2 regions of the Aeromonas rivipollensis genome follow, and region 1 is predicted to be linked to the other one. Evidence: predicted binding sites of a transcription regulator. Region 1 holds the regulator's gene; the other holds the start of a gene.
What was found. Region 1 encodes NrdR, which represses ribonucleotide reductase genes. Its sites were predicted from a motif close to CACNNTATANNGTG; they were not measured.

Region 1 (7,503 bases):
GATCTGCGTTGGCGCGGGTGACGGAGCGGGGTTTCGATCTGGCGCTGCTCGACATCAGTCTGCCGGACATGGACGGTCTGACCCTGCGCGAGGATCTGGCCGCCATCAGCGAGGAGGTGCACGAGCGCCCCCTGCCCGCCATCGCCATCTCGGCCCAGATGTATCCCGAGGATATCCGTCTCTGTCTGGAGGCGGGCTTCGCGGACTTTGTGGGCAAACCGGTGCGCCTGGCGGCGCTGGCCAGCGCCATCGACCGCCAGTTCCAGGGAGAGACAACGCAGGCCCCGCCGGGCGCGAGGGAGGGCGCCGTCAGCCCGCCCGCCCCCCAGGCCGCCAATCCCGTGCTGGACGCCGATCTGGCCTTGCTCGGCAGCCAGCGCATCCGTCAGCTCATCGGACTGTTTGAATCCCAGGGGGCGGCGCTGGTGGCCGCGCTGGTGCGGTGCGAGGGGGGAGAGCGCAAGGGGATGGCCCACAAGCTCAAGGGCAGTGCCCTGGCGCTCGGGCTGGATGACTTTGCCGCGCAGTGCGCCGCCCTGGAGGCGGGTGACGCTGATCCGGCAGGGCTGACCGGGGAGTTTGATGCGGCGGTGGCGACGCTCAAGGCGTGGCAGGAGAGGCACCTGACGACCCCACATTAGCCTCAGGTTGACCTGCCACCTGCGGCTGACCCGCCCCTACTCTCTTTACGTCTCGTCTCTATAGAGCGCCTGCTTGCAGCGGGGGCAGATGTGCTGGCGCCGGTAGTCGGTCTGGTGCACCACCCCCACCTCGAGCTGCTGATGATGGCCGCAATGGATGCAGAAGATGAGATCTCCATCGACGGCCTCGGGGTGGGCCGCCAGGTACTGCTCCCGGGTGGGCAGTGTCTCCCAGTTGGCGGTACAGACTCCCTTGCGGCTGCCGGTGTAGTAGACCCAGTAGAAGATGGCAAAGACAGCGACAATCACGAACAGCATCAGATGATCCATCATGGCGTTTCCCCTTGTGGTGAGAGAGGCAAATGCAGGGCTCTGGTGTGACCCTGTGCGCCAAAGGGCCCTGCCGTTGCCAGCCCATGGCCGCTCGCCAGGCTTCGCAGCCGTTGTACCGTCTAAAGATGTTATCTGTTAGTAAATGCTATATCCATGATCTGGCTCTGGTTTTTGCCCTCCGTTGGGGAGGACTCGGAGGGCGGGTCAGAGAGGAATGTCGGGCGATCCAGGAGGGGGCAAGTCGGCGGAGGGCACGCGGGCCCCGCGAGAGGCGAGGGGGAAGAGGGGTTTCCGGCTTCGAAAATTGCGACGTATTTTACATTTTATAAACAAGTTTTTGGGTGGTTGGACTGTCTCTTTGATCCAGCTCACGTTACAATGCGCGGGCCCACTTCACCTATCGCGCAAACGATTTTCAGGAGATAAACGGATGTTGAAACGTGACATGACCATCGCCGGCTATGATCCAGAGCTGTGGCAGGCCATCACAGACGAAACCCGTCGTCAGGAAGAACATATCGAGCTGATCGCGTCTGAGAACTACACCAGCCCCCGTGTCATGGAAGCCCAGGGCTCCCAGTTGACCAACAAGTACGCTGAAGGCTATCCGGCCAAGCGTTACTACGGTGGTTGCGAGTACGTCGACGTGGTCGAAACCCTGGCCATCGAGCGCGCCAAGGAACTGTTTGGTGCCACCTATGCCAACGTGCAGCCGCACTCCGGCTCCCAGGCCAACAGCGCCGTCTACATGGCCCTGCTGCAGCCGGGCGACACAGTGCTGGGCATGAACCTGGCCCACGGTGGTCACCTGACCCACGGCTCCCCGGTCAACTTCTCCGGCAAGCTGTACAACATCATCCCCTACGGCATCGATGAGTCCGGCAAGATCGACTATGACGAGATGGAGCGCCTGGCCGTTGAGCACAAGCCGAAGATGATGATAGGTGGCTTCTCCGCCTACTCTGGCGTGGTCGACTGGGCCCGCATGCGCGAAATCGCCGACAAGATCGGTGCCTACCTGTTCGTCGACATGGCTCACGTGGCCGGTCTGATTGCCGCAGGCGTCTACCCGAACCCGGTGCCCCACGCCCACGTGGTCACCTCCACCACCCACAAGACCCTGGCCGGTCCCCGTGGTGGTCTGATCCTCTCCGCCGCTGACGACGAAGATCTGTACAAGAAGCTGAACTCCGCCGTCTTCCCGGGTGGTCAGGGCGGCCCGCTGATGCACGTCATCGCCGGCAAGGCCGTGGCCTTCAAGGAAGCACTGGAGCCCGAGTTCAAGACCTACCAGGCCCAGGTCGTCAAGAACGCCAAGGCCATGGCCGCCACCTTCATGGAGCGCGGTTACAAGATTGTCTCCGGCGGTACCGACAACCACCTGATGCTGGTTGATTTGATCGGCCGCGAGCTGACCGGTAAGGACGCCGATGCCGCGCTCGGCAAGGCCAACATCACCGTCAACAAGAACTCGGTGCCGAATGACCCGCGCTCCCCCTTCGTCACCTCCGGTGTGCGGATCGGTACCCCGGCCATCACCCGCCGTGGTTTCAAGGAAGCCGAGTCCATCCAGTTGACCAACTGGATCTGCGACGTGCTGGACAACCACGACAACGACGCCGTGCTGGCCACAGTGCGCGAGAAGGTGCTGGACATCTGCCGCCGCTTCCCTGTCTATGCCTGATCGGCCAGACAGTCTGGTTTGAGACCAATGCCACCTTAGGGTGGCATTGTTTTTTCTGGGCTTTTACCGGCTTTGGATGGCCGTGCTACACTGGCCGGCCAAGATCCTGACCCCGCGGGGCAGGTGCCTTTTCCGTTAACGCCGGAGGTCAGATGCATTGCCCTTTCTGTAGTGCCGTTGATACCAAGGTGATCGACTCCCGTCTGGTGGCAGAAGGCCATCAGGTGCGCCGCCGTCGTGAATGCCTGCTCTGCCACGAGCGCTTCACCACCTTCGAGATGGCCGAGCTGGTGATGCCCCGTGTCATCAAGTCCAACGGCTCCCGCGAGCCCTTCAATGAAGACAAGCTGCGGGCCGGCATACTGCGGGCCCTGGAGAAGCGGCCGGTGAGCATGGAGGCCATCGAAAAGGGGGTCAACCACATCAAGTCCCGGCTGCGTGCCACCGGCGAGCGCGAAGTCGCCTCCCAGCTGGTGGGCAACCTGGTGATGGATGAGCTCAAGAGCCTGGACAAGGTGGCCTATATCCGCTTCGCCTCCGTCTATCGTAGCTTCGAGGACATCCGCGAATTCGGTGAAGAGATCGCCAAGCTGGAGAAGTAATGCTATCGGGTGGGCAAGGTGATATCCGCTTCGCTCCCCCTACCTCAGGTTTGAGGACATTCGCGAATTCGGTGAAGAGATCACCAAGCTGGAGAAGTAATGCTATCGGGTGGGCAAGGTGATATCCGCTTCGCTCCCCCTACCTCAGGTTTGAGGACATCCGCGAGTTTGGCGAAGAGATCGCCAAGCTGGAGAAGTAAGTCTTTCTGCTAACCCATGTTGCCGCGTCCGATTACGCTGCGCTAATCGAACCTACGATGCTGCGCAAAGCCGGGATGTTATGTCAGAGGAGCCCAGATGTTTAGTCAAGATGATTACCAATGGATGAGTCGGGCCCTCGAACTGGCCCGCCGCGGCCGTTACACCACGGCCCCCAATCCCTGTGTGGGCGCCGTGCTGGTGAAGGCCGGCGTGGTGGTGGGGGAGGGCTGGCACCAGCGTGCCGGTGAACCTCATGCCGAGGTCTATGCCCTGCATGCCGCCGGTGAAGAGGCCCGCGGCGCCACCGCCTATGTGACCCTGGAGCCCTGCTCCCATCACGGTCGCACCCCCCCCTGCGCCGAGGCGCTGATCAAGGCCGGCGTGACCCGGGTGGTCGCCGCCATGGTGGATCCCAATCCCCAGGTGGGGGGACGCGGCCTGCGCATGCTCTCCGAGGCGGGCATCAAGACCGACTTCGGCCTGCTCAGCGCCGAGGCCGAGGCCCTTAACCCGGGCTTCTTCAAGCGGATGCGCACCGCCTTCCCGCAGGTGACGGTCAAGCTCGGCGCCAGCCTGGACGGTCGCACCGCCATGGCGAGCGGCGAGAGCCAGTGGATCACCTCCCCGGAGGCGCGCCGCGACGTGCAGCGGCTGCGTGCCCGCCACGATGCGGTGCTCTCCAGCGCCGAGACGGTGCTGGCCGACGGCGCCTCCCTCAACGTGCGCTGGGACGAGCTGCCGGCCTCGGTCAAGGCCAGCTATCCCAGGGAGACCCTGCGCCAGCCGCTGCGGGTCATCGTCGATTCCCAAAACCGGCTCACCCCGGACCTGCCCCTGTTCCAGAGCGAGGGCCCCGTGCTGCTGGCCCGTCACAAGGTCGACGGGGACTGGCCGGCCTGGGTGCAGCAGCTGACCCTGCCGCTGCTGGATGGCAAGCTGGATCTGGTCAGCCTCTTCATGCTGCTGGCCAAGCAGAACATCAACTCTGTGCTGGTGGAGGCGGGCCCCAGGCTGTGCGGCGCTCTGCTGGCCAAGGGGCTGGTGGACGAGCTGGTGCTCTATCAGGCCCCCAAGCTGCTGGGGGACGAGGGACGCGGCCTGTTCCACCTGCCGGAGTTGACCAAGCTGTTCCAGGCCCCCAAGCTCACTCTCAAGGATGTGCGCCTGGTGGGGCAGGATATTCGCATCACAGCGAAAATTGCCTGATTTTTCACTGTCTATCGGGGCCGATTCGGCCCCGTCATTATCAAGGTGATCTGCATGTTTACCGGAATTATCGAAGCCATGGGGACCCTGGCCGCCCTGCGCCGCCAGGGGGATGACATGGCCCTCACAGTCCATGCCCCGACCCTGGACTTTGGCGACGTCAAGCTGGGCGACTCCATCGCCACCAACGGCGTCTGCCTGACCGTGGTGGCCCTGGGGGACAACAGCTACACCGCGGACGTCTCCCTTGAGACGCTCTCTCGCACCGGCTTTGCCGAGGCCAAGGTGGGGGATCCGGTGAACCTCGAGAAGGCGCTGATGCCGAGCTCCCGCCTCGGCGGCCACCTGGTTTCTGGCCATGTGGACGGCATAGGCGAGGTGAAGAGCAAGTCCAGCAGCGGCCGCGCCATCGAGTACTGGATCCAGGCGCCGACGGAGCTCTCCCGCTACATCGCCGAGAAGGGGTCGATTGCGGTGGATGGCATCAGCCTGACGGTCAACGCCGTGCAGGGGGACTTGTTCCGCCTGACGATAGTGCCCCACACCGCCCAGGAGACCACCATAACGCGCTGGAAACCGGGCCACAGGGTGAACCTGGAGGTGGATCAAATCGCCCGTTATCTGGAGCGACTGATGCAGGGCAGGGCGCAGGAGCAGGGCGGATCCAGCCTGACCCTGGAGACCCTGGCCCGATCCGGGTTTATCTGACAGGCAGGCGAGCGGGCAAAATACGGTTCTGTGATCCCGCTCCGATTGAAATGGGGCCCCGCGCCCCCATCTAGCAGACAATGATGCAGTATCAAGCCGAGCCGGCAGGCTCAATTCCCCAAGCATGTTGATGGAGTAGCCCATGGCGCTGAGCACAACCCAGGAAATCATTGCCGATATCAAGGCGGGCAAGATGGTGATCCTGATGGATGACGAAGACAGGGAGAACGAAGGGGACCTCATCATGGCCGCCTCCTGTGTCCGTCCGGAGGATATCAACTTCATGGCCCGTTACGGCAGGGGCTTAATCTGCCTGACCCTGACCCGGGATCGCTGCAAGCAGCTGGCGCTGCCGCTGATGGTCGATCGCAACAACGCCCAGTTCTCCACCGCCTTCACCGTGACCATAGAAGCGGCCGAGGGTGTGACCACCGGCATCTCCGCCGCCGATCGCGCCGTCACCGTACAGGCCGCCGTCGCACCGAACGCCAAGGCCGCCGATCTGGTGCAGCCTGGCCACATCTTCCCGCTGATGGCGCAGGATGGCGGTGTGCTGACCCGTGCCGGCCATACAGAAGCGGGCTGCGATCTGGCCCGTCTGGCCGGTTACGAGGCGGCCTCCGTCATCGTCGAGATCCTCAACGAGGATGGCACCATGGCGCGCCGTCCCGACCTTGAGATCTTCGCCGAGCAGCACGGCATCAAGCTCGGCACCATCGCCGACCTCATCGAGTACCGCAACCAGCACGAGACCACGGTGGAGAAGGTGGCCGAGTGCAAGCTGCCCACCGAGTTCGGGGAGTTTGATCTGGTCACCTTCCGCGACACCATCGACAACCAGGTGCACTTCGCCCTCAAGAAAGGCGAGGTGAAGGCCGACCTGCCGACCCTGGTGCGGGTCCATCTGCACGACGTGCTGAGCGATCTGCTGCTGACGGATCGCCACAGCGCCCGCAGCTGGCCGCTGCCCAAATCCATGGCCCGCATCGCCGAAGAGGGCGGTGTGCTGGTGATCCTGGGGGCCGAAGCCCAGGGTGCCGAGCTGCTGGCCCGGGTCAAGGGCTTTGAAGCCGCCGACAAGGGGCTGGCACCGGAAGGGGCCAAGTGGCAAGGCACCTCGCGCCGGGTCGGCGTGGGTTCCCAGATCCTCAAGGCGCTCGGGGTCGGCAAGATGCGCCTCTTGAGTTCGCCGAAGAAATACCATGCCCTAGGCGGCTTCGGCCTTGAGGTGGTGGAATACGTCGGCGAGTAAGCGTTTTGGTACTCGCTTGACGAAATACCATCCTCGTCAGCGGCTTCGGCCTTGAGGTAGTTGAGTACGTCGGCGAGTAAACGCCTTGGTACTCGCTCGATGAAGTATCCCCCTCTTCTCGGCGGTTTCGGTCTGGAAGTGGTGGAATACGTCGGCGAGTAAGCCCCTGATGGCTTGAATGACGATCATGGCCGCTCGTTGCGGCCATGGTTTTTTGTCGCGGCTCTGTTGTGCTAGAATGCGTGCACTTTTGGCCCCGGCCCCTATTGATTGCACAGAGACAGGATTTCCAATGAAGATTATCGAAGGGAATATCGCCGCTCCCGAGGCGCGTGTTGCTATTGTCGTTGCCCGTTTCAACAGCTTCATCAATGACAGCCTGGTGAACGGCGCGCTGGACGTGCTGAAGCGTCAAGGCCAGGTCCAGGACAGCAATATCACCCTGGTGCGCGTGCCGGGTGCCGTCGAAATTCCCCTGGCAGCCAAGAAGCTGGCCAAGAGCGGTCAATACGACGCCATAGTAGCGCTCGGTACCGTCATCCGTGGCGGCACCTATCACTTCGAACTGGTGGCGAGCGAGAACGGCAAGGGGCTGGCCCAGGTGATGATGGAGTATGACATTCCCGTCGCCTTCGGCGTACTGACCACTGAAAACATTGAACAAGCCATCGAGCGTGCCGGTACCAAGGCGGGTAACAAGGGTGCAGAGGCTGCACTGAGCGCGCTCGAAATGATCAACGTCCTGAAACAACTGGACGTGTAACGAGGAGAAGTACATTGAAACCGTCCGAGCGCCGTAAGGCCCGCCATTGCGCCACCCAGGCCATCTACCAGTGGCAGATGACCCAGGCCAACGTGGGCGACATCGAAGAGCAG
Region 2 (7,503 bases), 1.3 Mb from region 1:
GCGAGCGGCACAGCGGCGTAGTGCACCTTGCCTGCCAGCAAGGGGGTGCGGCAGGCACCGCAATAGCCGCTGCGGCACTGGAACTCCACGTGATGGCCGTGGCGCTCCAGAGTCTCCAGCACGCTCTCGTCCGGATGGGGATAAAGCACGTCGTCCAGGGTCTGTACCTGTGGGGCTTGCCCCTCCGGAGCAGTGGGGGAGGCGTGCAGGGGCGTGCACAGGGTGGCGGTGGCGTCACTCACGGACTTAGTTCTCCCGCATCATGGCGTACCAGCCGAGGCCGCCCCTCATCACAGCTCGAAATCACCCAGATCGTCGGCGTGCACTTCGCTGTCGATCTGGCCGACCAGGTAGGAGCTCACCTCCACTTCCTGAGGCGCCACCTGCACGTTGTCGGAGGAGAGCCAGGTGTTGATCCAGGGAATGGGGTTTTGCTTGGCGCCAATAAAGGCTGGCTGCAGGCCGACCGCCGCCATGCGCAGGTTGGTGATGTACTCCACGTACTGACAGAGGATGTCCTTGTTCAGGCCGATCATGGAACCGTCCTGGAACAGGTACTCGGCCCACTCCTTCTCCTGCTCGGCCGCTTCCTTGAAGATCTCGAAGCAGGCCTGCTCGCACTCGGCGGCGATCTCGGCCATCTCGGGATCATCCTGGCCGGTGCGCATCAGGTTCAGCATATGCTGGGTGCCGGTCAGGTGCAGGGCCTCGTCACGGGCGATCATCTTGATGATCTTGGCGTTGCCCTCCATCAGCTCGCGCTCGGCGAAGGCAAAGGAGCAGGCGAAGCTGACGTAGAAGCGGATCGCCTCCAGGGCATTGACACTCATCAGGCACAGATAGAGCTTCTTCTTCAGCGCCCGCAGGCTGATGGAGACCTCGCGGCCACCCACTCTGTGGGTGCCTTCACCGTGCAGGTGGTAGAGGGCGGTTGCCTCGATCAGATCGTCGTAGTAGTGGCTGATGGAGCCGGCACGTTTGAGGATCTGCTCGTTGGTGACGATGTCGTCGAACACCTGTCCCGGGTTGTTGACGATGTTGCGGATGATATGGGTGTAGGAGCGAGAGTGGATGGTCTCGGAGAAGGCCCAGGTCTCGATCCAGGTCTCCAGCTCCGGGATGGAGACCAGCGGCAGCAGCGCCACGTTCGGGCTGCGACCCTGGATGGAGTCCAGCAGGGTCTGGTACTTCAGGTTGGAGATGAAGATGTGCTGCTCGTGGGGCGGCAGGGCCTGGTAGTCGATGCGATCGTGGGACACATCTACCTCTTCCGGACGCCAGAAGAAGGAGAGTTGCTTCTCGATCAGCCGCTCGAAGATGTCGTGCTTTTGCTGATCATAACGGGCCACGTTGACCGACTGGCCGAAGAACATCGGCTCCTTGAGCTGGTCGTTCTGGGTCTGGCAGAAAGTTGAATAAGCCATGGTGATTTGAATGTCTTGAATGAGAGGAAACAGGAGGGCGGGAGCTTCATGCTCCCGCCCGGTTCATCAGATCGTGCTGCGACTTATATTTTACAAGCCCCGCCGGCGCAACCGTCGTCTTGCAGATCGGTCTGGGCATCGTCCGCACCATCACGGGTGTTGTGATAGTAGAGGGTCTTGAGGCCGTATTTGTAGGCGGTCAGCAAGTCCTTGAGCAGCTGCTTCATCGGGACCTTGTTGCCTTCGAAACGGGCCGGGTCGTAGTTGGTGTTGGCGGAGATCGCCTGATCCACAAACTTCTGCATGATGCCGACCAGCTGCAGATAACCGTCGACGCTCGGCTGCTTCCAGAGCAGTTCGTACTGATCTTTCAGGCGATGGTACTCGGGTACCACCTGCTTGAGGATGCCGTCCTTGGAGGCCTTGACCGAGACCAGGCCGCGCGGCGGCTCTATGCCGTTGGTGGCGTTGGAGATCTGGCTGGAGGTCTCGCTCGGCATCAGGGCGGTCAGGGTGGAGTTGCGCAGACCCACTGTCTTGATCTCTTCACGCAAGGACTCCCAGTCCAGGTGCAGCGGCTCGTTGCACAGCACATCGAGATCCTTTTTATAGGTATCGATGGGCAGGATCCCCTGGGCATAGGTGGTCTCGTTGAAGGCCGGGCAGGGGCCGAACTCGCGGGCCAGCTGCACGGAGGCCTTCAGCAGGTAGTACTGGATCGCCTCGAAGGTGCGGTGGGTCAGGGCTAGGCCAGAGCCGTCGGAGTAGCGAGCGCCGTTCTTGGCCAGGTAGTAGGCGTAGTTGATGACGCCTATCCCCAGGGTGCGGCGGTTCATGCTGCCCTTCATCGCGGCTTTCAGCGGATAATCCTGATAATCCAGCAGCGCATCCAGGGCGCGCACGGCCAGATCCGCCATCTCTTCCAGGTCTTCCAGCTTCTCGATGGCGCCGAGGTTGAAGGCGGACAGGGTGCACAGGGCGATCTCGCCCTCTTCGTCATCCACGTTGTTGAGCGGCTTGGTGGGCAGCGCAATCTCGAGACAGAGGTTGGACTGGCGCACCGGGGCCACGCTCGGATCGAAGGGGCTGTGGGTGTTGCAGTGATCCACGTTCTGGATGTAGATGCGACCGGTACCGGCGCGCTCCTGCATCATCAGGGAGAAGAGATCCACGGCCTTGAGGGTCTTCTTGCGAATGGACGGATCCTGCTCGTACTTGACGTAGAGCTGCTCGAACTTGTCCTGATCCGCGAAGAAGGCGTCGTACAGACCCGGTGCGTCGGAGGGGGAGAACAGGGTGATGTCGCCGCCCTTGATGAGACGCTGGTACATCAGCTTGTTGATCTGCACCCCGTAGTCCATGTGACGGACCCGGTTCTCTTCCACACCGCGGTTGTTTTTGAGCACCAGCAGGCTCTCCACCTCGGTGTGCCACAGGGGGTAGAACAGGGTGGCCGCGCCGCCGCGCACGCCGCCCTGTGAGCAGCACTTCACGGCAGTCTGGAAATACTTGTAGAAGGGGATGCAGCCGGTGTGGAAGGCTTCGCCGCCACGGATGGGGCTGCCGAGGCCACGGATGCGACCGGCGTTGATGCCGATGCCCGCGCGCTGGGAGACGTAACGTACGATGGCGCTGGCGGTGGCATTGATGGAATCCAGGCTGTCGTCGCACTCGATCAGCACGCAGGAGCTGAACTGACGGGTCGGGGTGCGCACGCCGCTCATGATGGGGGTGGGCAGGGAGATCTTGAAGGTCGAGACCGCATCGTAGAAACGCTTGATGTAGTCCAGACGGGTATCTTTCGGATACTTGGAGAAGAGGCAGGCCGCCACCAAGATGTAGAGGAACTGCGGGCTCTCGTAAATTTCGCCGGTGACGCGGTTCTGCACTAGGTACTTGCCTTCGAGCTGCTTGACCGCCGCGTAGGAGAAGTCCATGTCACGCCAGTGGTCGAGATGGGCGTTGAGCTCCTCGAATTCGGCTTGGGTATAGTCGGTCAACAGGTGCTTGTCGTACTTGCCCATGTCTACCAGACGGGCAACGTGCTGGTAGAGGTGGGGCGGCTCGAACTGGCCATAGGCCTTCTTGCGCAGGTGGAAGATGGCCAGGCGGGCGGCCATGTACTGGTAATCCGGGCTCTGTTCGGAGATCAGGTCAGCAGCGGCCTTGATGACGGTTTCGTGGATATCGGCGGTACGGATACCGTCATAGAACTGGATGTGGGACTTGAGCTCCACCTGGGAGACCGACACGTTGTCGAGCTTCTCTGCGGCCCAGTCGAGCACGCGGTGAATTTTATCCAGATCGATGGGTTCTTTGTGGCCGTTACGCTTCGTCACAAACAAGTTCATTGGCTGATGACCTTTAGTTGATTCCCGAAAAACCATGGCGCCTCGCATCCAGGGTTCCCTTCTCTAGGGTGGCCTGGGGGTGAAGTGCGCCATGAATCACAAGATATAGTGTTATTTTAAATTCGAACTACAAGATAGTGAGGTCGGCACGGCATTGCAATCTGTGGATAACGCATTAGCTGTGGATAAATTGTGGGTGTTCGGGCTCGAGTTAGTGACTGCTCACAGTGAGTGGGTTTTCATGCGTCCGATCCGGCAAATGCAAGTCCGATGATCGAAGATGGAAAATTTAAATAACTTTTTTTGCTTGCGAAAAGAGGGTGTTTTTACTAGCAAATTCAGCCTGGTTATCCCTTGTGCAGCCAGGGTCAAAAGCTGTCCTGTCCCCGCAGGCACGCGCTTGTCATCCCCTCAAAACAGGGGGCGCATCTGCGCCCCCTGTCATTGCCATTGTGCGGCTCGGCGAATGAGCGCCGTGCTCATCTGGCAACCCTCTGACGTTAAAGCTGCCCGGATGATCCATCTATAGCGTTATGCAGTGCTGGCACAGGACTGGCTCAGATCAGCTCGTAGCGCAGCCAGTGGTGGCGGGCCTGCCTTGTAGGGCGTCGAACTGCAGATCAGCCCCCCGATGTTCCACTTATACCGTTTATGCAGTGCAGTGCAGGTCTGGATCAGGTCAGTTCGTAGCGCAGCCAGTGGTGCAGGGCCTGCACTGTGTCGAATTGCAGATCCGCGCCCCAGTCGGCGGTATCCTCGTCCTCGCTCAGGTAGCCCCAGCCCGCCACCGCGGTACGCATGCCGGCGTTGCGGCCCGCCTCTATGTCCCGCACATGGTCACCTACATAGAGGCAATGTGCCGCCTCGACCCCGAGCCGCTCGCAGGCAAAGAACATGGGGGCGGGATCTGGCTTGCGCACCGGCAGGGTGTCGGCACTGACGGTGACGCCACAGCTGGCGAGCGCCGGCAGGGCGGCCAAGAGCGGCTCGGTGAGAAAGCCCGGCTTGTTGGTGACTATGCCCCAGGGCAGCTTCTTCTCGTCGAGCCATTCGATGAGATCCAGCATCCCCTCATAGGGACGAGTGCCGACGCAGAGGTTGGCTGCGTAATGGTCGAGCAGGGCGGTGCGAAGGCGGCTGGCCCCCAGCTCTTCCAGCAGATCGTCGCCGAGGCCCGCCCTGAGCAGCCCGAGGGCGCCGTGGGAGGTGGTCTGGCGGATGATGGCCTCGGGCAGCGGGGCAAAGCCTTCGCTTATCAACACATGGTTGACGGCGGCACCCAGATCCGGTGCCGTGTCGAGCAGGGTGCCATCCAGATCGAACAGCACGCAGCGCAGGGGCGCCTTGTCGGTGCTCATCAGACTGACTCCGGGCGCACGAAGGCCACCATGTAGTTGACGTCGACGTTCTTGCCGAGCTTGAAGCTGTTGGAGAGCGGTGCGTAGTGCACCCCGCTCATGTCCCGCACCAAGAGGCCCGCAGCTTCACCCATGCGACACAGTTCGGCGGGGGTGATGAACTTTTTGTGATCATGGGTGCCCTTGGGCACCATCTTCAGCAGGTACTCGGCCCCCAGGATCATCATCAGGTAGGCTTTCGGGTTGCGATTGATGGTGGAGACAAACACCTTGCCCCCCGGGCGCACCAGGGTGGCGATGGCGCGCAGCACGGAGGCGGGATCCGGCACGTGTTCCAGCATCTCCATGCAGGTGACCACGTCATACTGGCCCGGGGCTTCGTCCGCGTGGGCCTCGGCGGTCATCTGGCGGTATTCGAGCTCCACCCCCTGCTCGAGAGCGTGCAGGCGGGCGACCCCGAGGGGCTCCTTGCCCATGTCGATGCCGGTCACGCGAGCACCACGGCGGGCCATGCTCTCGGAGAGGATGCCGCCACCGCAACCGATGTCGAGCACGCGTTTGCCAAACAGGCCGCCGCTCTTGTCGGTGATCCAGTCAAGGCGCACCGGGTTTATCTGATGCAGGGGTTTGAACTCGCCCTCCATGTCCCACCAGCGGGAGGCGATGGCTTCAAATTTGGCGATTTCTGTCAGATCGACATTGGCATCACTGTTCATTTTTTGATGATCCTGTGGCAGGGCGCGCAGCGGGCAGGGCGCGCGCAATCTATTGTCCTGGCGGGCATTATAACGGACGGACTTGGTCACACCAGCCCGACGTGTTACCCGGATTTGTGGCTTAAGGTATTTGGCTCAGTGTGTTACCATGTCGCGCTGTTTAAGCCAAAGAACAACTAATTAGGGATTAAGGCTTTCTATGAGCGATCTGGCCAGAGAGATCACGCCGGTCAACATCGAAGAAGAGCTCAAGAGTTCCTATCTGGATTACGCCATGAGCGTGATCGTAGGACGAGCTCTGCCGGATGTGCGTGATGGCTTGAAACCGGTTCACCGCCGCGTTCTGTTTGCTATGAACGAGTTGGGGAACGACTGGAACAAGCCCTATAAGAAATCGGCCCGTGTGGTCGGTGACGTAATCGGTAAATATCACCCGCACGGCGACAGCGCCGTGTATGACACCATTGTCCGGATGGCGCAGGATTTCTCCATGCGTTACATGCTGGTAGATGGTCAGGGCAACTTCGGCTCGGTCGATGGCGACAACGCTGCGGCCATGCGTTACACCGAAGTGCGGATGGCGCGCATCTCCCACGAGTTGCTGGCCGATCTGGACAAAGAGACAGTGGACTGGGTGCCGAACTACGACGGTACCGAGATGATCCCGGCTGTCATGCCCACCAAGGTACCCACCCTGTTGATCAACGGCTCCTCCGGTATCGCGGTGGGCATGGCGACCAACATTCCTCCTCATAACCTCACCGAGATAGTCAACGGCTGTCTGGCGTTGATCGAGAACGGCGCCCTCACCATTGACGAGCTGATGACCTATGTCACCGGGCCCGATTTCCCCACCGGCGGCATCATCAACGGGCGTTCCGGCATCATACAGGCCTACCGCACCGGTCGCGGCTCCGTCTATGTGCGGGCCAAGGCCGAGGTGGAAGTGGACGATAAGACGGGTCGCGAGACCATCATCGTTCACGAGATCCCCTATCAGGTGAACAAGGCGCGGCTGATCGAGAAGATCGCCGAGCTGGTCAAAGAGAAGAAGGTCGAGGGCATCAGTGCCCTGCGCGATGAGTCTGACAAAGACGGCATGCGCATCGTTATCGAGATCAAGCGCGGCGAGTCCGGCGAGATTGTGCTGAACAATCTCTACAAGCACACCCAGATGCAGACCACGTTCGGCATCAACATGGTGGCGCTCGATAACAACCAGCCCAAGGTGATGAACCTCAAAGAGATCCTGGATGCCTTCCTGCTGCACCGCCGTGAGGTGGTGACTCGCCGGACAGTGTTCGAACTGCGCAAGGCGCGGGATCGGGCGCACATCCTGGAAGGTCTGGCGGTGGCGCTGGCCAACATCGACCCCATCATAGAGCTGATCCGCCACAGTGCGACCCCGGCGGATGCGAAAGCGGGCCTGGTTGCCAAGGGCTGGGAACTCGGCAACGTGGCCGCCATGCTGGAAAAAGCAGGCGACGACGCGGCGCGGCCGGAGTGGCTGGAGCCGGAATTCGGTATCCGTGAAGGTCAATACTTCCTGACCGAGATCCAGGCCCAGGCCATCCTCGACCTGCGTCTGCACAAGCTGACCGGCCTCGAGCACGAGAAGATCCTGGAAGAGTACCAATCCCTGCTGGATCTCATC

Region 2: the regulator NrdR is predicted to act here: its motif matches at 3,873-3,886, upstream of nrdA (class 1a ribonucleoside-diphosphate reductase subunit alpha).

The regions. Positions count from the first base shown of each region.
Region 1 is NZ_CP149130.1:3,456,499-3,464,001, reverse strand. Features, by position in the region: gene torS (TMAO reductase system sensor histidine kinase/response regulator TorS) at 1-641, shown strand, start outside; gene WIR04_RS15715 (hypothetical protein) at 687-974, opposite strand; gene glyA (serine hydroxymethyltransferase) at 1,405-2,658, shown strand; gene nrdR (transcriptional regulator NrdR) at 2,811-3,260, shown strand; gene ribD (bifunctional diaminohydroxyphosphoribosylaminopyrimidine deaminase/5-amino-6-(5-phosphoribosylamino)uracil reductase RibD) at 3,558-4,667, shown strand; gene WIR04_RS15695 (riboflavin synthase) at 4,722-5,375, shown strand; gene ribBA (bifunctional 3,4-dihydroxy-2-butanone-4-phosphate synthase/GTP cyclohydrolase II) at 5,518-6,627, shown strand; gene ribE (6,7-dimethyl-8-ribityllumazine synthase) at 6,920-7,390, shown strand; gene nusB (transcription antitermination factor NusB) at 7,405-7,503, shown strand, end outside.
Region 2 is NZ_CP149130.1:2,203,329-2,210,831, forward strand. Features, by position in the region: gene yfaE (class I ribonucleotide reductase maintenance protein YfaE) at 1-242, opposite strand, end outside; gene nrdB (class Ia ribonucleoside-diphosphate reductase subunit beta) at 291-1,424, opposite strand; gene nrdA (class 1a ribonucleoside-diphosphate reductase subunit alpha) at 1,508-3,775, opposite strand; gene WIR04_RS10090 (HAD-IA family hydrolase) at 4,450-5,133, opposite strand; gene ubiG (bifunctional 2-polyprenyl-6-hydroxyphenol methylase/3-demethylubiquinol 3-O-methyltransferase UbiG) at 5,133-5,849, opposite strand; gene gyrA (DNA topoisomerase (ATP-hydrolyzing) subunit A) at 6,049-7,503, shown strand, end outside.